3 regions of the Sphingomonas telluris genome follow, and region 1 is predicted to be linked to each of the others. Evidence: predicted binding sites of a transcription regulator. Region 1 holds the regulator's gene; each other region holds the start of a gene.
What was found. The regulator LexA, encoded in region 1, represses DNA repair genes until DNA is damaged. The targets are predictions, from matches to a motif close to GTTCCNCNCTTGTTCT.
Positions count from the first base shown of each region.

Region 2: the regulator LexA is predicted to act here: its motif matches at 1,650-1,665, upstream of recA (recombinase RecA).
Region 3: the regulator LexA is predicted to act here: its motif matches at 2,374-2,389, upstream of LZ016_RS14165 (ribonucleoside-diphosphate reductase subunit alpha).

Region 1 is NZ_JAKZHW010000001.1:698,973-702,993, forward strand. It holds gene LZ016_RS03615 (ComEC/Rec2 family competence protein) at 1-605, shown strand, start outside; gene LZ016_RS03620 (DUF4242 domain-containing protein) at 645-917, shown strand; gene LZ016_RS03625 (hypothetical protein) at 960-1,583, shown strand; gene LZ016_RS03630 (VOC family protein) at 1,585-1,932, opposite strand; gene lexA (transcriptional repressor LexA) at 1,934-2,581, opposite strand; gene LZ016_RS03640 (peptidylprolyl isomerase) at 2,664-4,021, opposite strand, start outside.
Region 2 is NZ_JAKZHW010000001.1:1,127,480-1,131,500, forward strand. It holds gene LZ016_RS05685 (multidrug effflux MFS transporter) at 1-432, shown strand, start outside; gene recA (recombinase RecA) at 495-1,577, opposite strand; gene LZ016_RS05695 (alpha/beta hydrolase) at 1,796-2,593, opposite strand; gene LZ016_RS05700 (response regulator) at 2,604-2,957, opposite strand; gene LZ016_RS05705 (hybrid sensor histidine kinase/response regulator) at 3,006-4,021, opposite strand, start outside.
Region 3 is NZ_JAKZHW010000002.1:633,231-637,251, forward strand. It holds gene LZ016_RS14150 (hypothetical protein) at 1-43, opposite strand, end outside; gene LZ016_RS14155 (hypothetical protein) at 103-306, opposite strand; gene LZ016_RS14160 (hypothetical protein) at 303-479, opposite strand; gene LZ016_RS14165 (ribonucleoside-diphosphate reductase subunit alpha) at 461-2,332, opposite strand; gene LZ016_RS14170 (acyltransferase family protein) at 2,694-3,728, opposite strand; gene ligD (non-homologous end-joining DNA ligase) at 3,910-4,021, shown strand, end outside.

The sequences.
Region 1 (4,021 bases):
CGCAGGCAGGAATGCCGACATGGGCATTTGGGCTGATCGTGTTTGGCGGGCTCTGGCTCTGCCTGTGGACGAGCCGGCAGCGGCTGCTGGGTCTCATGCCAGTGTTCGTCGGCGCGGTCGCTGCATGGAGCACGCAGGCTTCCGACGTCCTCATCACCGGCGACGGGCGCTATCTGGCGATCGTCGCGCCGGACGGGCAGCCCATGATGCTTCGCGAGCGCAGTGGCGATTTCACACAGGATTTGATGAGCGAGGCGTCAGGATTCGACGATGTGCCCGGCCTGCTCGCGAGCGCCCCGTTCGGCACCTGTTCGAAGGACAGCTGCGTCGCGGTCATTCGGCGCGAAGGCCGGGAATGGCGCCTTCTCGCCACTCGTACGAGCACCCGCATCGATTGGGAGGCGCTTACCAAGGCTTGCGCGGACGCCGACATCGTCGTCTCGGACCGCCGTTTGCCATTGGGATGCGAGCCGCGCTGGCTGAAGCTCGATCGTCAGGCTCTTTCCCGAGCCGGAGGCGTCGCGCTCTATCTGGGTTCCGAACCTCGGGCGACGAGCGTTTCCGAGCGCTTGGGCGAGCATCCCTGGGCACTGACGGAACCGTGAAAATCCGCTATGCCGGTCGCCTTTGTGAAGGGGACGCGTATGCCAGAATATGTCATCGAGCGGGACATGCCGGGCGTAGGATCGCTGGGGCAGAGCGAGCTCAAGGGCGCATCGCAGACGAGTTGTTCGGTTCTCAAGGAACTCGGTCCTGAGATCCAGTGGGTGCAGAGCTACGTCACCGACGACAAGATCTATTGCATCTATCGGGCGCCGAATGAGGAGATCATCCGCGAGCATGCGCAGCGAGGCGGGTTCCCGGCCAACAGGATTTCGCAGGTCCGAAACGTGATCGATCCGACCACGGCGGAGTAGAAGTCAGGCGCGGGGGCGCCGCTCGGGACAGGGGGCAAGCCGATGGCGACGAGCATCGACATGTTCGCGTACCTGGCGGCGTTCGTCAGCATCATCCTTGCGCTTGCCGTAAGCGATCTCGTTCAGAGCTTTCACAAGCTGCTGAGAGCCCGGGGCCGGGTGAAGTGGAGCTTTACAGCCCTCATCGCGGCGGCGACCGTCTTCATGGCCATTCTCGAAGAGTTCTTCGGGCTCTGGCGGTTCACCGGTGTGGAGAGGTTCACCTACTTCGACTTGCTGACGCTGATCGTCCCCGCAATTCTTCTTTCGCTCGCGGCCATGACGGTTCTTCCGGATGATATTCCGGAAGAGGGCCTGGACCTCGCCCAGCACTACATGGCCAACCGAAGGCTGCTCTACCTGCTAACGACCTTGTGGGTCATCGGTGTTTTCGTGCGATTGATGGACCTATTCGAAGCAGTCGTGGGCCGGTCGGTCAGCGGTTTCGAGCTGGCCACGAAATTCCCCTGGCAGACGATACCCTTGCTCGCCATCTTCGGCCTGATGGCTTGGTCGAAGAGCATGCGTGTTCAGTTAGTTGGCTCGATCCTGGTCTTCATCCTAGTGAACAGTACGATCGTCTACCGCTCGATCGACGTCAGGCCTGCCGAGCTGCTTCAGCCTTAGTCTATTGGGCGGACTGCCAGACTGCGAGCTCGCTTCCCGACGGGTCGATGAAGTGGAAGCGCCGTCCTCCGGGGAAGGCGAAGATCGGCTTTGCGATCGTGCCGCCGGCCTTGGTTACTGCATCAAAGGCGGCTTCGAGATCGCCGACGCGGATGACCGGGAGAGGAGCGGAGAGCGCCTCTTCCGGCTGCCCGTTGAGCCCGACGTCCACGTCGCCCGTGGTCGTCGCGGAATAGTCAGGACCGTAGTCGGTGAACGCCCAAGCGAAAGCTTTCGAATAGAAAGCTCGGGTGAGCTCATGTGCCGTCGCGCTTGGGAGCTCGACGTAATCGATGCGCGCGGCCGCCATGTTAGTACCGGCGGATCAGGCCGGCCAGGCGACCCTGGATGCTGACACGGCCTTCGTCGTAGCGCTGCGGCTCGTATCGGGCATTCGCCGGATCGAGGCGGATCGTGCGGCCCTCGCGACGGTAAGTCTTGAGCGTCGCTTCCTCATTGTCGATGAGCGCGACGACGATCTCGCCATCGCGCGCTGTGTCGACCTTGCGGATGAGAGCGAAGTCGCCGTCGAGAATGCCTTCTTCGACCATCGAGTCACCCGACACCTCCAGCGCATAATGCTCGCCGGGCCCGAGCAACGCGGCGGGAACCGCAAAGCCTTCAGTGCCCTGCAATGCCTCGATGGGCGTGCCGGCGGCAATCCGGCCATGCATCGGGATTTCGATCGTGTCGTTCGCAGCCGCCTGGATGACCGGCCTCGGGGCATGGGCGGCAGGAGCCGCAGATTCCGGTACCTTCAGGATCTCAAGTGCGCGGGCCCGGTTGGGCAGCCGCCGGATGAATCCGCGCTCCTCAAGTGCCGAAATCAGGCGGTGGACGCCAGACTTCGACTTGAGGTCGAGCGCTTCGCGCATCTCGTCGAAGCTCGGACTGACGCCGGACTCGTTGAGGCGCGTATTGATGAACAGGAGCAGCTCGTGCTGCTTGGCGGTGAGCATTGCCAGCCATCCCCCTTGGAACAGACAGGGAACGTGTAGGCAACAAAATGAAGCCCGTCAAGCGGACGGTAGCGATACCGACTTAGCTTCCGCTGCCTGCCATTCGCGCCTTGGCTTCGGCAATGCCCTTGTCGTTGCGCTTGACCTTGGTCGCGTTGCGAACAGCGTTCAGGAACTGCATGCCGTATTCCTGCGAGAGCGTCTCAGACATCTGCTTCTGGGTGGAGCCGATCAGTCCCGGCTGCGCCATGGCGTTGCCCGGGATGATGTTGTTGAGCTTCACGACGTAGAAGCCTTCGCCCTGAGCGCCTGCGACTGTGCGGGTGGTGCCCTGCTTCATGCTGAACATGACGGCGAGGGGCGGGGGAACGCGGCCCTGGAACTGGGCGAGCTGCAACCTGCGCGCACGCACGGGCTCGACGCGGACGGGGACCTGAACGCCCGCCGTCGCCTGGGTGAGCGGAGCACGGGCCGCCTTGGCCGTGATCGAATCCGCCAGCTGCTTCGCCCGCTGCGAAGCCTGCGAGGCGAGCCAGTCCTGGGCAACGCGGTCGCGGATCTGCGCCAGCGGAGCCGGAGCGGCGGCAATCACCCGGGCAGGCGCCACGAGTGCGTATCCCGCATCGTTCGGCAGGGTCTCGACGACTGGCTCGTCCGATTCCGCCAGATCGAACCCGCTCTTCAGCGCGGGAGCGAGCTCCGCGGGGAGCTGGAAGCCGGGATCGGTCCGGGACTTGCCGTCGGATGTGATCGGCGGGGTCTCCATGACCTTGAGCTTGGCAGCGGCGGCCGCTTCGCTGAAGCTTGACCCGCCGTCGAGCGCATCCTGGACCTTGTCGACGAGGGCTTCGAGCGCCTCCTTGCGCTTGTCCGCGATCAGCTTGGCCGAGATTTCGGCGCGAGCCTGCTCGATCGTCTTGCCGCCCTCTCGGCGGATCTCGTCGACTTTCACGACGTGCCACGTGCCCTGATCCTGGATCGGACCGACGATCGCCCCCTGAGCTGCGCTGAAGGTGGCCGCGGTCGTCTTCGAGCCTGCCAAATCTGTGAATTCCTGGCGAGTTTGCGGCCCGACCGAGATGTCTGCCGCGCTAAGGCCCGCGGGAGCTGCGGCCGCTGCGAACGTCTGGCCGCTTTTCGCACGGTTGGCGATCGCCTGCGCCGCTGCCTGGTCGGCGACCACGGCCTGACTAATGACCCGCGTTTCCTTGGGGGCGTAAGCAGCCTGGTTCGCTTTGTAATATTCGGCGATCTCCGCGTCCGTCGGCTGGACGTTGGCGACCATCTCCGGGCCGATCTTGGCGATGCGCAGTACGCGCTGCTCGGGCACCACGTAGCGCTGCCGGTTCGCAGCGTAATATTTCTGTAGATCCGCGTCCGTGGCATTGAGCCCGGAGCGGAACGCCGCGGTCGGCACGAAGGCGACCTCACCCTCGCGGC
Region 2 (4,021 bases), 430 kb from region 1:
GGGCGCTTCGGTTTGAGGCGGGTCGGTCACAGCGCAGCCGCGGCCTTCGCGCTGGTGACCGCCGTGCACGCTATCATCGCTTTGGCAGGCTTTGAGTCGCTTCCGGTGTTCATCGGCATGCAGGCGCTGACCATGTGCTGCTTCGCCTTCACCTCATCGAATCTCGGCACATTGGCGATGGAAAATATGGCGCCCATCGCCGGCACAGCGTCGTCCGTGCAGGGCGTCGTTGGTACGATCGGCGCGGCACTTCTGGGCTTCGTTATCGGACAACAGTTCGACGGGACGGCCACGCCCTTCGTGGTCGGCACAGCTCTCTGCGCAACGGGCGGCTTCCTGGTGATCGTGCTCACGGAGCCGACGCGGCTATTCGAACGACTGAACGCGGACGAGAAACCGGACTCGTCCGGGCTCACCGAGGATCTCGCTTAAGCCAAAGAAGACCGCCGCGCGAGCTGTCCTCACGCGGCGGTCCAATTCTGAAGAGCTAGAAATTATTCGGCAGCGACGTCGTCGTCTGGCGACGGACCAACCATTAGCGCCTCGCCGACCTCCTCGGTCTTGCCGCGGATGGAGCGCTCGATGCGATCGAGCATGTCCGGATTCTCCTTGAGGAAGACCTTCGCGTTTTCGCGGCCCTGCCCGATCCGGACCGAGTCGTAGCTGAACCAGGCGCCCGACTTCTCGACCAAGCCGGCCTTGACGCCGAGGTCGAGAACCTCGCCGACCTTGGACACGCCTTCGCCGTACATGATGTCGAACTCGACCTGCTTGAACGGCGGAGCGACCTTGTTCTTCACGACCTTCACGCGGGTCGTGTTGCCGATGATATCGTCGCGATCCTTGATCTGGCCGGTGCGGCGGATGTCGAGACGGACCGAAGCGTAGAACTTCAGCGCGTTGCCGCCGGTCGTCGTCTCGGGATTTCCGTACATGACGCCGATCTTCATGCGGACCTGGTTGATGAAGATCACCAGGCAGCGCGAGCGGCTGATCGAACCCGTCAGCTTGCGCAGCGCCTGGCTCATTAGGCGCGCCTGAAGGCCGACGTGGCTGTCGCCCATCTCGCCCTCGATCTCGGCCCGCGGAACCAGCGCGGCCACGGAGTCGATCACCAGCACGTCAATCGCGTTGGAACGGACGAGCGTGTCGACGATCTCCAGCGCCTGCTCGCCCGTGTCGGGCTGCGACACGATCAGCTCGTCGATGTCGACACCAAGCTTCTTCGCATAGACCGGGTCGAGCGCATGCTCCGCGTCCACGAACGCTGCCGTGCCGCCGACGCGCTGCGCTTCCGCAATCGCGTGCAGCGCAAGCGTCGTCTTGCCCGAGCTTTCCGGACCGTAGATTTCGACGATGCGGCCGCGTGGCAGTCCGCCGACGCCGAGCGCGATATCGAGGCCGAGGCTGCCGGTCGAGATCGTCTCGATCTCCATCTTCTCACGGCTGCCGAGCTTCATTGCCGAGCCCTTGCCGAACGCGCGATCGATCTGCGCGAGCGCAGCCTCAAGGGCCTTTTGCCTATCCATTCCGGGTACTTCCAATCCGCTACCGATGACTTTGAGCTGCGCTGCCATGCTATTCATCCCCTCGTCAACGGGCGTCCGAGCGCCGCCCCCATATTCTTTTTGTACATGCTTTGTTCCGTGAGAACAAGAGGGGAACTAGTCTTAGTAAAGTCAGTAAAGTCACGGAGAGCCGGCCCTTTGCCGAGACTTTTGGACCTGGACTTGATCGCCGACAGGTGGGAAGTCGCGAATGGGCCAGGTCACCGCGCACCCATCTCACTCGAAATCTATTTTGAAAGAGCGGCAAGCGCGTCGCTCATCGCCTCGTGAAGGGCGGTCGTGTGATAGATGTCGTTGTGCCCGACTCCTTCGATTGTCCTGTCGAAGACAAGGTTCGGCACCCGGCGACGGAGCGCATCCGTCCGCCGGCCCGGGATCAAAGTGTCCCTGCCCGCCGCGATGATGGCGACCGGCGCGTCGACGCGGCGCAGGCTGCCCGCGGCATCGATTTGCTCATGGAAGACCATTCCGATCGGGAGCCAGGGACAATGGCCCTGCGCGACCGCTTTTAGAGAGTCGAAGGGCGTCACCAGAATGAGTCCATCGAGATGACGCTTTTCCGCCAGGCTCGCCGCAACGCCGCTTCCGATACTGAAGCCGACGGCGATCGTCCGCTGCGGCTTCACGCGGGCAGTCGCGGCGTCATAGATCAGCGGGGCGTCCGCCATCAGCGCTTCGGTCGAAGGCGAGCCGGTCGACGGCGCATATCCCCGATAGTGGAACGCGACGATGTGCGCTTCGGGATAGACCTCGCTGAGGTAATCGGCGGCGTCCGCCGAGTTCCAGGCATTGCCCGCGAAGGCCACAATCAGGAGCCGCTCGCCGCCATCCCGCGAAGGCGGGATGTGAACGCCCTGCAGCCGATAGCCGTCGGGCGTGTTCAGGCTGAGGCGCTGCGTGCCGTGCGGCAGCGGACCCGGACGGCCGACCATGTGGGTCGGAAAGAGGATGCGGTTCTGGAAAAGCGACACGACCAACGCGAAGATAAGGAACAGGACAAGCCCGACCGTAACGAGCTTGATCACGGTTGGATGCTTACTGGGCGAAGGCCGCTTCGAGAGCCGGGGTGACCCGATCGACGGTATAGGGCTTTTCGATCACCGGAACGTTGGCGAATTCCGCGGGCGGCGGATCGACGTGCCCGCCGGTCGCGAGCACAAACGGGATCTGCTTGTCGCGCAAGCGCTCGGCAACGGGCCAGACGCTTTCTCCCTTCAGGTTCACGTCGAGGATCGCGACATCGAACCCGCCCTTGTCGGCTTCTACGAGGGCATCGCCCACGGACTCGCACGTCGCACGCACAGAATGACCGAGCGACTCCAGAAAGTCCTCGAGCATCATCGCGATGAGTGGCTCGTCCTCTACAACCAGGATGCTACGCTGCCCCATATTTCCCTGCGATAAGCTGAGGTTCGTCCGGAGCAAAGCCCCTAATTGTTAAGACGGAGTAAGAGCCTTGCGCGCCGCCTCGGCAAGCTCCTGCACCGAGAACGGCTTGGGGAGGAAAGCAACCTTGTCGATGTCGATGGATTTGCGAAGTTGTTCTTCCGCGTAGCCGGACATGAAAAGGACAGGCAGATCGGGCCGCGTCTTGCGCGCTTCGCGAACCATCGTCGGTCCATCCATCTCCGGCATGACGACGTCGCTGATCAGCAAAGCGAATTCCTCGCCGCGGTCCAGGATCTCCAGCGCTTCCTGACCATTGTTGGCCGTGACCACCGAATAACCGTGGCGAGTGAGCGCCCGCTCGGCCACGGTCCGAACCATCGGTTCGTCCTCGACGAGCAGCACGGTACCCGTGCCCCAAAGTTCGTTGTGGCCTTCCTTGCCTCGGCGGGTCGGCTTGGGTGCTTCCTCCGCGCCGTGGACCGGCAAGTAGATGACGAAGCGGGTTCCCTCGTCGACCTTGGAGTCCGCGAAGATGAAACCCCCGGACTGCTTGACGATACCGTAAACGGTGGAGAGGCCGAGGCCCGTTCCCTTGCCCACTTCCTTGGTCGTGAAGAAGGGCTCGAATACCTTGCCGAGGACGCTCGCGGGGATGCCGCAGCCGGTGTCGCTGACCGACAGCGCCGTATAATCCGCGACCGGCAGGATCTCGGAGCCGAGCTCCGCGACCTGATCCGCACGCACGGCGTAGGTCTGGATGGTCAGCGTTCCGCCGCCCTGGTTCGCCATGGCGTCCCGCGCATTGACCGCGAGGTTGATGATCACCTGCTCGAGCTGGCCCGGGTCGGCGCGGATCGGGCCAAGACCGCGGCCGTGCTTCACGACCAGAACCGTGGTCTCGCCGAGCAGGCGCTTCAGGAGGTGGGAGACTTCCGACACGACGTCCGGAAGCTGAAGGACCTGCGGGCGCAACGTCTGCTGGCGAGAGAAAGCGAGCAGCTGTCGCGTCAGTCCCGCCGCGCGGTTCGAGTTCGACTTGATCTGTTGGATATCGTCGTAGTCGC
Region 3 (4,021 bases), on a different contig from region 1:
CCGCGAGGATTGCGGCATATGGAGGCCGGAGCGCGCGCGACACCCCGCCGCGCGGGCCCCGGCCTCGTTCCCCCACCCGGGGACTGTGAAACTGAAGAGCGGTCACTGGCCCATCTCCGCCGGCGAGGGCCGGTAGTCGAGCAGGGCCAGGCCGTGGATCGCCAGCAGGATGGCGACGATGAACAGGAGTACCGCGCTCTGGCTGCCGTACGCCTCGCCGTCGGCCGTGCGGCGGCGATATTGCCACACGCCCAGCGCGAACAGCGCGGCGGCCAGCGCAAGCTCGATGACCTGCTGAGTGCTCACTTCGGCAGCAACCCCGCGACGCCGTAGCGTTGCGCGACCTGCAGCAGCTCGGCGCTGAAATAGACGGTCGCAACGAACCCGATGAAGTCGAGCAAGACCAGCCCGCCGACGACACCGCCGGCGACCTTCGCGACCTGGCGGGTCCGCTGTGAGATTACTGGCAGGCCAGGCATTCGTCGTAGTCCGTGGTCGTGGTGACCTGGATTTCGCGGAGCTCGGGCGTGTTGTCCGCTTCCACCCCGCCGGCGAAACCGGCGCGCTGCACCGACTTGGAGCGCAGGTAGTAGAGCGACTTGATGCCCAGCTCCCACGCGCGGAAGTGGAGCATCAGCAGGTCCCACTTGTCGCAGTCGGCCGGGATGAACAGGTTCAGCGACTGCGCCTGGTCGATGTAGGGCGTGCGGTCGCCCGCAAGCTCGAGCAGCCAGCGCTGGTCGATCTCGAAGCTGGTCTTGAACACGTCCTTTTCTTCCTGCGTGAGGAAGTCGAGGTGCTGGACCGAACCGCCCTGCTCGAGGATCGAGTTCCACACCTTGTCGGTGTCCTTGGCCTTGTCCTTCAGCAGCTTTTCGAGGTGCGGGTTGCGGATCGAGAAGGAGCCCGACAGCGTCTTGTGGGTGTAGACGTTGGCCGGGATCGGCTCGATGCAGGCCGAAGTGCCGCCACAGATGATCGAGATCGACGCGGTCGGCGCGATCGCCATCTTGCAGCTGAAGCGCTCCATCACGCCCATGTCCGCGGCGTCCGGGCACGGCCCGCGCTCCTTGGCGAGCATCATCGACGCTTCGTCGACCTGCGCGCGGATATGCTTGAAGATCTTCATGTTCCACGACTTCGCCATCGCACCCTCGAACGGGATGCCGCGGGCCTGGAGGAAGGAGTGGAAGCCCATGACGCCGAGGCCGACCGAGCGCTCGCGATCGGCGCTGTACTTGGCCCGCGCCATCTCGTCCGGCGCGCGGGCGATATAGTCGCTGAGCACGTTGTCGAGGAAGCGCATCACGTCCTCGATGAAAGTCTTGTCCTTGTTCCACTCGTCCCAGGTCTCGAGGTTCAAGGAGCTGAGGCAGCAGACGGCGGTGCGGTCGACGCCGAGATGGTCCTTGCCGGTCGGAAGGGTGATTTCCGAGCAGAGGTTGGACGTCGTCACCTTGAGGCCGAGATCGCGGTGATGCTTCGGCATCGTCTTGTTCACGGCGTCGATGAAGATGATGTACGGCTCGCCGGTCGCGAGGCGGGTCTCCACCAGCTTCTGGAATAGGCTGCGTGCGTCGACCTTGCCGCGCTCCGATCCGTCCTTCGGGCTGCGCAGCACGAATTCCTCGCCGTTGCGGACCGCTTCCATGAACTCGTCCGTGACGAGCACGCCGTGGTGGAGGTTGAGCGCCTTACGGTTGAAGTCGCCGGACGGCTTCCGGATCTCGAGAAATTCCTCGATCTCGGGGTGATTGATGTCGAGATAGCAGGCGGCCGAGCCGCGACGCAGCGAACCCTGGCTGATCGCCAGCGTGAGGCTGTCCATCACGCGGACGAACGGGATGATGCCGCTGGTCTTGCCGTTGAGGCCGACCGGCTCACCGATGCCGCGGACGCTGCCCCAATAGGTGCCGATGCCGCCGCCCTTGGAGGCGAGCCACACGTTCTCGTTCCAGGTGCCGACGATGCCGTCGAGGCTGTCGGAAACGCTGTTCAGATAGCAGCTGATCGGAAGGCCGCGGCCGGTGCCGCCGTTCGACAGCACGGGCGTCGCCGGCATGAACCACAGCTTCGAGATGTAATCGTAGATCCGCTGCGCGTGGTCGGCGTCGTCGGCGTAGGCCGCGGCGACGCGCGCGAACAGGTCCTGGTTCGTCTCGCCCGGAAGCAGGTAGCGGTCGCGCAGGGTTTCCTTGCCGAAGTCGGTGAGGAGCGAGTCACGAGACTCGTCGGTCGTGACCTCGAACGCGCGCGCGTCAACCGTCTTGGACGTGCGGACTGCCGTCGCCGTATCGTCGCTCGGAACTTCTGAGCCGGTAGAAAAATCCATTACGCTTCCCCGTCCGCTATCGGCCTCTTCAGGAGGCCTTTGTTCCCCAATTGTTCGACTCGGAGCCATGCCGGTCATCCTAGCCGTTTTCGGCGTTCAGAGGGGCTTTTTCACTGGTCGTCCCTGTGGAAATCGGGGACGAGTTTGCCCATCACCGGAATATAGTGATTCCAGCGCGAAACACCAGTAATTGCGAGTATCCCCCTGTTCGCTACAACCTATTGTGCCTCAATCGCATTAGGACGCAAGCGGGTAAATTCGTTGTGAAGCAAAAAATGCTGTGGATGAGTCCCATCCGCAACGACCGTCCCAAAGCGAGTCAGTTTTCAGAAGAGGAGGCCAGCCGCCTCCGCGATGGGCGTCAGCCGCGAGTGACGGCCGAGGCGGGTTCAGGCGGGTCGAAGGGCTCGGAATTCGCACGGCTTCTGCCGAATTCCCGCCAGCGTTTTTGCGCCCTGTCGAAGGCCACCGCGGCAAGGCACGACATAAGGTAGGCGATAGCCGCCGCGGACAGCATCGAAGGCAGGCTTCGCTGGTCCCAGACGGACCGAATCGCCGTCAGCATCATCGGATGGATGCAATAGATGATCAGCAGATAATGCTTGCGTCTCGACAGCCACTCGATTGACTTCGCTGCAGGCAGGGCACGGGCGAACAGAAACACCGACAACGCGAACGGTATCGTTGCGAGCGTCACCGCCATCTTCCGGTCGGACGAATAGCCCGGGGCCGTTGCCAGCCACTTGTCGTCGAAGACTTGCAGCCAATAGCAAAGGAACGCAGCCAGGCCGAACAGGACCGCCCATCGCGGAACGTTTCGCCTGGCGAGCAGCACGCCGATCATCACCAGCAGGGGCGACGTCAGGGCGAGCGCCCGGAAGGCGTGACCCTGATAGCCGAGAAACATCTGGTACGGACCGGTCAGCAGCCCGAGAGCGGCGATTGAGCCGAGCACGACCCAGGTCAGGCGCTCACCCAGGAATCGAAGGGAGAGGGAGGTGACGGACAGAGCCGCCGCCAGCGCCGGGAGGAACCAGAGGTGCCGGGTCGTCACTCCGAACGTGACGTCGTGGAGAAGGTCGAGATAGCCGTTCCCGCTCGAGTGCCATGCCGTCACAGCATAGAAGGCGCCCCAGCCGGAGAAGTAGGTGACGACCGCGTAGATCGCCATCCACAGCAGATAGAGGGGGATCAGCTTTCCAAGCGACCAGCGGGTGACCGCGAAGGGGCTGCCCTCGCGCCACCGTAGGAAGTAGCCGCTGGTGATGAAGAAGGCAGGCACCGAGCTCTGGGCGGTGACCAGCAGAAGGAACGTCGCGAAGCTGCGTTCGAGCGGCAAGCCGAACAGCCACCAGGCATGCGCCATCACCACGGTGAACATGAGGGCGAACCGCATCGCGTTCACCCCAGGTTCGCTGGACTGCCTCGCGGCCATACAACTCGCCCCCTTTGTAATGACAAGTTAACAGGACTGCGTGCGGGGTGAACAGCAGTAATTGTAAGGACTTCGGCCCAGCCTAGGACGGCGTCGATGCAATCACACCAGCGCGAATTTGCGGGAAGCGCGTTGTCCGCGCATGACCTGGACGCCGGAGCCGACCTACGAGAAGCCCGAAATCAGCGTTCGCGCGACGACTCTCTATTACCAGATCGTGGCGCCGATCATGCTTCCCTTCATCGAGCGGCGCC